Regions from separate parts of the Bacillus sp. BC08 genome, predicted to be linked through region 1. Evidence: predicted binding sites of a transcription regulator. Region 1 holds the regulator's gene; the other holds the start of a gene.
What was found. The regulator Rex, encoded in region 1, represses fermentation and respiration genes when NADH is low (regulators of the CRP and FNR family bind a similar motif). The targets are predictions, from matches to a motif close to TTGTGAAATATTTCACAA.
Positions count from the first base shown of each region.

Region 2: a site for Rex is predicted at 3,549-3,566, ahead of ACXVYO_RS00825 (DoxX family membrane protein). Genes of this name have one in related genera too.

Region 1 covers NZ_JBTGPA010000022.1:2,890-8,934, reverse strand. Annotated here, with positions in the region: gene groL (chaperonin GroEL) at 1-1,141, opposite strand, end outside; gene groES (co-chaperone GroES) at 1,180-1,464, opposite strand; gene ACXVYO_RS04815 (CPBP family intramembrane glutamic endopeptidase) at 1,866-2,615, shown strand; gene ACXVYO_RS04810 (YdiK family protein) at 2,612-2,806, shown strand; gene ACXVYO_RS04805 (redox-sensing transcriptional repressor Rex) at 2,833-3,462, opposite strand; gene ACXVYO_RS04800 (ABC-F family ATP-binding cassette domain-containing protein) at 3,650-5,584, shown strand; gene tsaD (tRNA (adenosine(37)-N6)-threonylcarbamoyltransferase complex transferase subunit TsaD) at 6,005-6,045, opposite strand, start outside.
Region 2 covers NZ_JBTGPA010000007.1:73,890-79,934, reverse strand. Annotated here, with positions in the region: gene ACXVYO_RS00835 (prolyl oligopeptidase family serine peptidase) at 243-2,207, shown strand; gene ACXVYO_RS00830 (DUF4256 domain-containing protein) at 2,358-2,924, shown strand; gene ACXVYO_RS00825 (DoxX family membrane protein) at 2,998-3,504, opposite strand; gene ACXVYO_RS00820 (DUF5068 domain-containing protein) at 3,664-4,965, opposite strand; gene ACXVYO_RS00815 (SDR family oxidoreductase) at 5,398-6,045, shown strand, end outside.

The DNA.
Region 1 (6,045 bases):
CACCTACTTTAATTACTGCTACGCCACCTGCAAGTTTTGCAAGACGCTCTTGTAATTTTTCACGATCGAATTCAGAAGTTGTTTCTTCTAATTGCGCACGGATTTGGCCAATGCGAGCTTCGATTTGTTGTGTATTTCCGATACCTTCAACTACAGTTGTGTTTTCTTTCGTTACAACGATTTTACCTGCGCGTCCTAAAGATTCAACTGTAGCAGATTTTAAGTCACGACCTAATTCTTCAGTGATTACTTCGCCACCAGTTAAGATTGCGATATCTTCTAGCATTGCTTTACGACGGTCACCAAATCCAGGAGCCTTAACAGCTACTACATTGAATGTACCACGAAGTTTGTTCACTACTAATGTAGCTAAAGCTTCGCCTTCTACGTCTTCAGCGATGATAAGAAGTGGTTTACCTTGTTGTACCACTTGCTCTAATACTGGTAAGATTTCTTGGATGTTAGAAATCTTTTTGTCAGTAATTAAGATGTATGGGTTATCAAGAACTGCTTCCATTTTGTCAGAATCAGTAATCATGTAAGGAGATGCATATCCACGATCAAATTGCATACCTTCTACTACGTCTAATTCTGTTGTGAATCCTTTAGACTCTTCTAAAGTAATAACACCGTCGTTACCAACGCGCTCCATTGCTTCAGCGATTAATTGACCTACTTCTTCGTCAGCTGCAGAAATAGCAGCTACTTGTGCGATAGAAGATTTGCCTTCGATTGGTTTAGAAATCTCTTTTAATTCTGCAATTGCAGCAGTAACAGCTTTTTCGATACCTTTACGAAGACCCATTGGGTTCGCACCAGCTGTTACGTTTTTAAGACCTTCACGAATCATAGCTTGTGCTAATACAGTTGCAGTTGTTGTTCCATCACCAGCTACATCATTTGTTTTGCTAGCAACTTCTGCTACTAATTTCGCACCCATGTTTTCGAATGCATCTTCTAATTCGATTTCTTTTGCGATTGTTACACCGTCATTTGTAATAAGTGGTGAACCGAATTTTTTCTCAAGTACAACGTTACGACCTTTTGGTCCAAGCGTTACTTTTACTGCGTTTGCAAGAGTGTCGACACCGCGAAGCATCGAACGACGTGCTTCTTCACTAAATTTAATATCTTTTGCCATAATAATTGACCCCCTTGAATTTTTTAAGATTTATATAATTAACCGATAACTGCTAAAATGTCACTTTCACGTAAAATCAAGTAGTCAGTACCTTCGTATTTTACTTCAGTACCTGCATATTTTGAGAAGATGATAAGATCACCTGCTGCTACCTCTAAAGCAACACGCTCACCATTTTCAAGCACTCGACCAGTACCTACTGCAATAACTTTACCCTCTTGTGGTTTTTCTTTTGCAGTGTCTGGTAATACAATACCACTTGCTGTTTTTTCTTCTGCTTGAACAAGCTCAATTACAACGCGATCACCTAATGGTTTTAGCATGAACAACAACCTCCTCATTTTGTTATGTAAATTTTCTTTATTAGCACTCAAGTCACCCGAGTGCTAACACACTTATAATAATAAATAATCTCAATTTCTTTTGCAAGTAAAAAAATCATAATTTTTTCGCAAATTAAGCTATACACTTTTCTATATAGAGTCTCTCTTCTTCTACCTTTACTATATGAATCGTTGTTTCCACTACTCGTATGTTACAATATGAAAGGACACCCTAAGTTGTTTTCGCTATACACACAACTTTCTCCTGTCTTCTATTATAATTTCAAATACGGATTTACGAAAAAAACATAATTTACGCGAGGTTTATATCGTAGGTAGCATATTTACATGTTATCCTACCTTATCTCATACACTAGAGTTAGAAAGGATGGTTAAACCATTTGAAAAAACAATATTGGTGGGTTATCGTTACATACATTTTAATGCAGTTATCATCCATTGCTGGATTACCACTTCTCCTGAAAACTGGACTTTATGATAACAGGGGCTTTACTAGAGAAGAGAAGTTCCAACTCATAACTGGACACTGGGCAATCATTAGCTTCTTTATTGCATTATGTATCGTACTTTGGTTACTTAGAACAGATATTCGCGACAGACGTTTAGATACAACGCGTTCTTCTATTCCAGCTACGATTGGTTGGATTTTTATCGGCTTCTTTTTAGCATTTTTCTCGCAAAGTATTGCCGGCATGATAGAAATGCGTTTATTAGGAATTAAACCTGGATCAGAAAATACAGCGAGACTTATGGATATCGCTAGAACGACACCTTGGTTCCTTATCGTCATCTCTATAATAGGACCTATCTTGGAAGAAATCGTATTTAGAAAAATTTTATTTGGTACACTTTATAAGAAGTTTAACTTCTTTATTGCTGCTATCATTAGTTCTCTCGTATTCGCAGCAATTCATTTTGATTTCACTCACTTATTGGTATACACTTCTATGGGGCTCGTATTCGCCTTTTTATATGTAAAAACGAAGCGTATTATCGTCCCTATCGCAGCTCATGTTGCTATGAATACATTAGTTGCAGTTGCTCAAGTTTTAATGAGCAATGAACAAATTCAAGAAATGATTAAAGAAGCTGAAAAAATGCAAGGCTTTATCGGAGGATTTTTAGTATGAGAAACTCACCATTGTTCATGGCTGCATTGTACTTCCTTCTAGGGTGTATCTTTACACGCTTCGCCATTACGAACGTAACAGATACCATCTGGAATATGTGGACAATACTATTTGCAGTTATGGCAACAATTGATTTTAATTTGGCACTTCGCCTTATCTTAGTTAAATTCACAAAGAAAAAACAACAATAAAACGCAGAGGTCGCTTCCTCTGCGTTTTATTGTGGATAATTCTTCAAAAAGTAAACAAGTGTTTGTAACTCTACCGCTAAATCAATATGATGAATCCTTATATTGTCTGACACATTTAAGCGTGCTGGTGTGAAATTTAAAATACCATGCACGTTCGTTTCTGCCAATCTATCTGCTACAGGTTGCGCTACTGTAGCGGGTACTGTTAATATTGCCACTTGTATATCAGTTGATAAACGTTCTTCTAATTCATCTAAATGATATACAGGAATGCCCCCGATTTCTGTTCCGACTTTCTCTTCACTAACGTCAAACGCCATTTCAATTTTTGTATTATTGTTTTTCGTGAAATTATAATGTAAGAAAGCGGTCCCTAAATTACCTACTCCAATAAGTGCTACACGTGTTATATCATCTTGGTCGAGTGTTTCACGGAAAAATGATAATAAATAATTTACGTTATATCCATAACCTTTTTTCCCTAACGCTCCAAAATATGAGAAATCTCTTCGAATTGTTGCGGAATCAACTTTTACCGCCTCGCTCAATTCGGCTGATGAAACACGTTGCTTACCAGAAAGAGATAAGTTTTGGATAAATCGATAGTATAGAGGCAATCGTTTGGCAGTGGCCTGTGGAATTTTTTGCTGATCCATATAACCTCTCCTCTCTTCCTATCTTTATTCATATACTTGAATCAAATACAGAAGTTTAGCACTCATGAATTTCCCTGTATAATAAAGAGAAGAAGTATTCTCTCTTTATTTTAAACTATACACTATTTTTAGTATGATTGAGAAATATAAACATGGCAAAGTTAAGAAATTATTTGAGGTGAAAACATTGATTTTATTACAAGTAAACGCGCTTTCGAAATTATACGGTGCAGAAACAATTCTTGCAAACATAAAATTGGAAGTTCAAACGAAAGATCGTATCGCATTAGTCGGGCGAAATGGAGCCGGAAAATCTACGTTATTAAAAATAATAGCCGGTGAGCTATCTCATGATGGTGGCGAAATTATAAAACCAAAAGATGTCTCAATCGGATACTTAGCTCAAAATACCGGTTTAGAAACATCTTTAACAATTTGGGATGAAATGTTAACCGTCTTTACACACTTACAGCAAATGGAGACAAAACTTCGAAGGCTAGAGCAAGAGATGGGAAAAGAAGAAAACTTTTCAAACGAGGCTACATACGAAAGATTATTAGCTGATTATGACCAATTACAATTAGATTATAAAGATCAAGGTGGCTATCAGTACGAAGCAGATATCCGCTCGATTTTAAGTGGTCTTGGCTTCCCAGTTGAAACGCACCAGACGACGATTTCTACATTAAGCGGTGGACAAAAGACACGATTAGCTCTCGGTAAATTATTATTAACGAAACCAGACCTACTTATTTTGGACGAGCCTACAAACCATTTAGACATCGAAACATTAACATGGCTTGAACAATATTTACAAGGCTATCCCGGCGCAATACTAATCGTTTCCCATGACCGTTATTTCTTAGACAAACTCGTTACACAAGTATATGAAATTTCGAATAAAGAAAGCAGACGATTTGTTGGTAACTACAGTAAATATTTAGATTTAAAATCAGCACTATACGAGCAAGAAATGAAACGTTATGAAAAACAACAAGATGAAATTGCTAAGCTTGAGGACTTTGTGCAAAAAAATATAGCTCGTGCATCTACGACTAAACGTGCCCAAAGCCGTCGTAAACAATTAGACCGAATGGAATTATTAACAAGACCATTAGGTGATTCTAAGTCAGCTTCCTTCCACTTCGATATCGAAAAACAAAGTGGAAATGATGTTTTACAAGTAAAGGATGCAACTATCGGCTATGATGAGGATCCGATTATTGAACATGTAACGATGCGCTTAACTCGCGGGGATAGCGTTGCTTTAGTTGGTCCAAATGGAATCGGGAAATCCACATTATTAAAATCACTTGTAAATAAATTACCACTATTACATGGTGATGTTTCTTTCGGATCCAACGTCTCGGTTGGTTATTATGATCAAGAACAAGCTAACTTAACATCGTCTAAGCGAGTTTTAAATGAGTTATGGGATGAATATCCATTGCAGCCTGAAAAAGAAATTCGCACGATATTAGGTAACTTCTTATTCACAGGTGATGATGTACTAAAGCCAGTATCTTCTCTTAGTGGTGGACAAAAAGCTCGATTAGCTCTTGCAAAACTTATGATGCAAAAATCGAATTTATTAATTCTTGATGAACCTACGAACCATCTTGATTTAAATAGTAAAGAGATTTTGGAGAATGCTTTAATTGATTATCCAGGCACCCTTCTATTTGTCTCACATGACCGCTACTTTATTAATCGTGTAACGACGACCGTTGTTGAGTTATCAACAGAAGGTGCACAGGAATATTTAGGTGACTACGATTACTACGTTGAAAAGAAAAATGAGATGATTGAACGCGCAGCATTTGAACAACAAGAACAGCAAGAAAGCCAAGCACCTGCTCAAAAAACTGTAGCCCAAGAAAAATTAAATTATCTCGAAGAAAAAGAGCGTAAACAATTAGAACGTCAACGCACTCGAAAAATTGAGGAGCTAGAACAAAACATTGTAGAATTGGAAGAAGAAATTGCTACGTTAGAAGATCAACTTTGCTTACCAGAAATATATGCAGATTATGAAAAAGCTAGTGAAATTACAACGAAAAAGCAAACACTACAAGAGCAACTTGATGCATGTATGGCAGAATGGGAAGCATTACATTTATAAGAGTATGAATAAGAAGGATGTCTCATAAGTCGGGATTTTTGACTATGCGACATCCTTTTTGTCTTCTAGTTAGGATGAACGTCATATTGTATAAACAATTCGACACGACATATCGATTTACCGACAAAGTTTGACATTGTTAATAACTCCTATCATAAGAGCGTATTTCAAAATGTTTTTTAAAGATATCTTCTTGTTATTTATTTCCCGAAAAAGAATACACGTAAAGGTCAGACTTCATCTGATTTATCCACAAGTTTATACACATATCCACCTTTGTAAAATAAACGCCAAAATAACTTTTCCACATTATCCACAATCAACAAAAAAGTTATCAACATTTTATATACACAGTAAAACCCACATTATCAACAGATAACATGGGTTTTATCCACAAGCTGTGGTTAATTTTGTGTATAACTATGCTTCAATATCTAATCCTGGATTTGCATTTAAAGCTA
Region 2 (6,045 bases), on a different contig from region 1:
TAAAATAAATATACGAATTTGTACCCCTTTAGATATGTTATCTAAAGGGGTATTTTTGTATTGAAAAAGAACATCTAAAATTGGTAAGTGGATAGAATCCTACTAATTAAAGTGTTACTTTATCAGATTCTCTTTTGTTTATCTGAATTTTCCGTTATCATTTCAAGTATGCGTGAACAATTTCCTTTATATATGAAGAGAAGAGACGATAGATTCATGGACATTACAAGGGGGCTTATTATATGAAAGTGAAAGCAAAAACATATTTAAGTATAGAAGAGATTATTTCATTACCTTCCTTATCAAGTGCAAATGTAAGTGATGATGGCAAAAACGTAGCATTTGTAAAGACGTCAGCTAACTGGAAAGACAATACGTATAGAAATCATGTATGGGTATATGAGAAAGATAAAGGGCAGAGTTATCCACTAACAGGTGGGGATATAGATAGTACACATCCATTATGGTCTCCAGATTATAAGACTATTGCATACCTTAGCCCAGGCGATGACGGGGCTACTACAAATCAGATCTTTGTTAAGTCTATAGATGGTGGTAGTGAGGTTCAAATTACGAATGAGAAGGAGGGGGTTAATACATTCAAATGGGAGCCTACTGGCAAGGGTTTTTATTATATTGCACAGTCAAAAGAATGTGAGGAAATACAGAAACGTAAGGAGCTTTATGGAGATTTACACCATGTAGGTAAGGAACATCGGAATAATTGTTTATACTACATTGAGATAGAAAAAATGATACAAAATGATAAAGAGGAACGTGAGATTAACGGTGTTTATCAACTAACGGATAGTAAGGAGTTTTATATACATAACTTTGATATTTCAAATGATGGGAAAAAGGTTGTATGTATGGCTACACCAAGCTTAAACGATTATATGAATGGTGATCTATGCATATTAGATGTTGAAGCTGGGGAACTACAAAAGATGAATGTAGATAAGTTGTTGGGCGGTAGCGTCTGCTTTTCTCCAGAGGGCAACAAAATATGTTACGCAGCAAGCATAAGAGAGAAGGATTACTATAAAAATCATATACAAGATAGTACATTAGAGATATATGATATGAATACGGGAGAGGTAATTCAACCTTTAACAAATTTTGATAGTACGGTTATGCCATTACAGTGGACGGCTAAAGGGGTTTTAATTAGATGGCAGGATAAAACGAATTACCGTATTGGATTGCTATGTGAGGATGGCACTTTGGAAATGTTAAGCGAAACAGTAGATGGATTTATAATGGATGCCTCTATAACAAGGGATGGCAATCATATAACATATACTAAGGCTATAACAAATGAAACCTTCGAAATCTATTTTGATGATAAAAAAATAACGAATGAAAATAGCTTTTTTGAAGGAAGGCTTAAAAGTAACAGAGAAATCATCTCATGGCAAAGTAGTGATGGTCTTGAAATAGATGGTGTTTTATCAACCCCAGTAGAGTTTGAGGCAAATAAAAAATATCCCTTATTAGTAGTAATCCATGGTGGTCCGAATTGGGCGTCCTTTCCGATATTTTCAGACTGCTTCAATGAGAAATATCCAATTGAACAGTTTGTTGAAAAAGGCTTTATCGTTTTAGAACCAAACTATAGAGGAAGTTCGGGTTATGGTAATGAATTTTTAAAAGCAAACTATAGAAAACAAGGATTTGCTGATTATGATGATATTATATCTGGAGTAGATGCACTAGTTGAAAAAGGGATTGTAGATAAAGATAGGGTAGGGGTTATGGGATGGAGTAACGGAGGATATATATCTGCTTTCTGTTCTACATTTAGTGATAGATTTAAAGCTATCTCAGTTGGGGGTGGAATTACGAACTGGGGTACCCATTATGTAAATACAGATATCCCTTACTTTATTAGAATGTATTTAGGAAATTCTCCATGGAATGATCCAGAGATATATAAGAAAACATCACCAATGACATATATTAAATCAGCCTGTACGCCTACCTTAATTCAACATGGGGAAAAGGATGTAAGAATTCCAATTACAAATGCATATGAGCTATATGAAGGTTTAAGAGATATGGAAGTTGATACAGAACTAATTATATTTAAAGGAATGGCATATAGTTCTGATCAGCCAGGAATTCATATGGCTATTATGAAGCAGAATTTGATGTGGTTTTCACACTATATTCTTGGAGAAAGCATGAAAGATTTTCGTACCATATAATGGAATCCACACAGGGGTTTTTCGTTGGGCAATCGGATTAGATTGTTGAAAAAGAGATACAACAAATTATATAATTTGTTGTAAACTGCATGCCAACCAGTATTGAAAAAATGTAAATGATTATAAGTAAACGTAATTCGGAGGACTAATATGACAGAGAATAAAAATGAGTTATCTGTAGAACAACGTGAAGAACTATTAAAAGCATTACAAGCTCGTTTTGAAAAAAACATGAACCGCCATGAAGGTCTTGAATGGGCTAAAGTTGAAGCAAAGCTAGCTACTAATAATGAAAAATTATGGTCAATTCATGAAATGGAAGTAACTGGCGGTGAGCCGGATGTTGTTGGTTATAATGAAGAGAAGGACGAGTATACTTTCTATGATTGTTCAAAGGAGAGCCCAAAAGGTCGTAGAAGTCTTTGTTATGATCTTGAAGCGTTAGAGGCAAGAAAAAAACATAAACCGGAAAATAACGTTATTGATGTGGCAGCTGCTATGGGCATTGAATTATTAACGGAAGAACAATATCGAGAGTTGCAACAACTTGGGGATTTCGATATGAAATCATCTAGCTGGGTACAAACTCCTTCAGACATTAGAGAACTCGGTGGTGCTCTATTTTGCGATTATCGCTTCGGACACGTTTTTGTGTACCACAATGGAGCAGATTCCTATTATGCTGCTAGAGGATTCCGCGGTTCGTTAAGAGTTTAAATTTGGAGCAAATAAGAAAAAGAGCCTATACTTAGGCCCTTTTTCTTATTTATATTTTAAAAGTAAACTGTTACTAAGCAGTTTTACTTAATTTATATGTTTCACGGTTGTTTTTAGGGAAAAGTTTAGGGAAAACATAGCCGTCTAATCCAATACGTCCAGCGTTATGACCTGCAACTAAAATGAACATAGTTAAAATAAGCAGATTTGGGTTTACACTAACAGTTCCACTTAGTAAAAATGAAAGATTCATTATAATTCCAAAGAATGCAGCAGTTTTTGTTAATCCGCCTAAAATTAAACCTAGACCTACTAAAATTTCTCCCCATTGAACTAAAAAGCTAAATAGGTCTGCGTTTGGAAGAACAAAGTGTTGAAGGAAGTCTGCCCACCAACTTTGTACGGCAGGGTGGTCACCTGATGCTTGAGCGATAGCGCCCTTTAGAAAACCACTTGCATCAAAAGATTGTCCGAAAACTTTACCTATCCCAGCAGCGAGCCATGCATATCCTATGTAAAATCTTAAAAATAATAATATGAAAGCAGCACGTTTATCAGTTCTTAAAAAATTGATAACCATTGAAATCCCTCCAGTATTTTATTTATATGTTTATTATATATCCATTGTGAAAAAATTCACAATGGATAAAGTGTGAACAAAAATGGTGTTTTTATAAAATGAAAAAGGCATATAACAATCATATGTTATATGCCTTTTTCATTTTATATATTTAGTAATCTATTTCGGTAATGTAAATTTAGCTTTTTTACCTTGTGAAATATCTTTAGCTTCCTTATTTCTCATAGGTCCTAACTCAATCTCAAAGCTTTTGTCTTTCCAAATCTTTTCATACTGCTCTTGATCTAATATATAGACTTGTAGTAACTCTCCAGATGTTCCAGTTTTAACCGCAGCGTTATAGTCATAATTTAATAGCATACCTTCATTAATCGTATATTGTGTACCATCATTCACTCTCAATGTAGAGCTTATAGGAGATAGTGAAACGTCTTGAGTATCTTTGTTATCAAGTTTGAATTTTACTGTTAATAGAACAAGACCGTTTTTGAAATTTGCAAAGCGTGGAGCTTGGACGGAATTTGGTGTGAATTGAGTAAATTGGTATCCGTCTAATGTAACGTTAACAGCGCCTAATTCTTGGCTATTATTAATACTTGATTTCTCTTTTAACATTTTTTTATCGCCCATGTTATTAGCTGTAGCTTTATCTTGGTAGAAAGTGTTATTTGTTGCAACCTTTTCAGCACCTTGTTTGTTTAAACTTAATGAAAAGCTTCCAGGACTTCCGATTGGAGCATCAAATTTTCCTTTATTAGCTTGTGCAGTTGGGACCGTGACTGAGACTGTTGAGAGACTTGAAATTTTCGCTAGATCATCTTTTCCGAATGGATAAGCGATATAACCAGAAATAGTTTCTCCTGCTTTTACTAAGTAATCATTCGTTGGAGCAAGCTTAGTTGGGAGCTGATCTTCTTTCGGAATTAAATCTTTATAGTTACTATATGCTTTCTGCGCACCAGTAAATGACATGTCCAATGCTGGCATATAATAAATATCTTTAGCTGAACTATTTTTTACGCTGTAGTTCACAAGAATAACTCCACCCTCTGTTTGACGGTTAAACGGGATGTCGAAGTTTGTATGGAATCCATTTAATTCAACTAATGTATAACCATTCATTGTTACTGAAACATCTTCAGCTTTATACACTTGTGGTTCCTTATTTTCAAAAAGAACCTTTGTTTTACCACCTGTTTCTTTTTCCATATAGGAAATTAGCTTAGAGTAATCGCTTGAGCTAGTAGCTGTATTTTCAGGCTTTTTCTCTTCAGCTTTTTTATCTTCGGATTTTTTTTCTTCAGGTTTATTTTCTTTCGGTGTATCCGTTTTTTCTGTTTTGCTTTCTTTTGTTGTATTTTCTTTTTGTTCTTTATTTGTCGTATCGCTTTGACCACAGCCAGTTATTACAAAAGCTGCTACGATTACTGTAGAAAATAAAGAAAGTAATTTTTTTGACATGTTTCTTCCCCCTATTTGTGTAAAACTAGACTCTCACATTAGCCCCACGTTTTATTATAAAAAATAAAGCCAGTATTTACCAGTGTTTTTCTGATTATTTTAATTATTTAGTTATTGTAATATACTAAAATTAGTAGAAGGTCGGCATAGAATATTGACCTTTATTTTTTATCATTTGAAATATTACATCATATTGGTATGATAGAAATAGAGATATATGGAAAGGGGACAAGGACTCAATATGTGGATGAGCTTGTAATGATTAGAAACTAGATAGATAAATTTTTCTCTCATAAGTGAGGGTTTATTTAGCTGTTTGTAAATCATTCAAGGACTGCATATTTGGCTTGTACATCCCTTTTGTAAGGATAACGTGCAGGGAAATTCATATCTCTTATATGAAATATGCGTCCTTTAAAATTGGAGGAGTATATGATGAATCAATTAAAAAATAAAGTAGCAGTTGTGACAGGTGTAAGTCGTCTAGATGGTATAGGTGCAGCAATTTGTAAAGAATTAGCTGAAGCAGGATACGATATATTTTTTACGTATTGGACAGCGTACGATAAAGAGATGCCTTGGGGCGTTGATCAAAGTGAACATATACAATTAAAAGAAGAGTTACTAAAAAGCGGTGTTAAAGTATCAAGTATGGAGTTAGATTTAACTCAGAATGATGCACCGAAAGAGCTTATAAATAAAGTTAATGAACAACTAGGCTACCCTCATATATTAATTAATAATGCAGCGTATTCCACAAATAATGACTTCTCTAATTTGACTGCTGAAGAATTAGAGAAGCACTACATGGTAAATGTTCGTGCGACTACGTTGTTAAGTAGTCAATTTGCCCGAGGATTTGATAAGAAATCTGGTGGTAGAATTGTGAATATGACATCGGGGCAATTTCAAGGGCCTATGGTTGGAGAACTGGCGTATGCAACTACGAAGGGAGCTATTGATGCTCTTACGAGTTCGTTGTCAGCCGAGGTAGCTCATTTAGGAATAACAGTGAATGCAATTAACCCAGGTCCAACCGATACAGGCTGGATGACTGAAGAGATAAGGCAAGGATTAAAG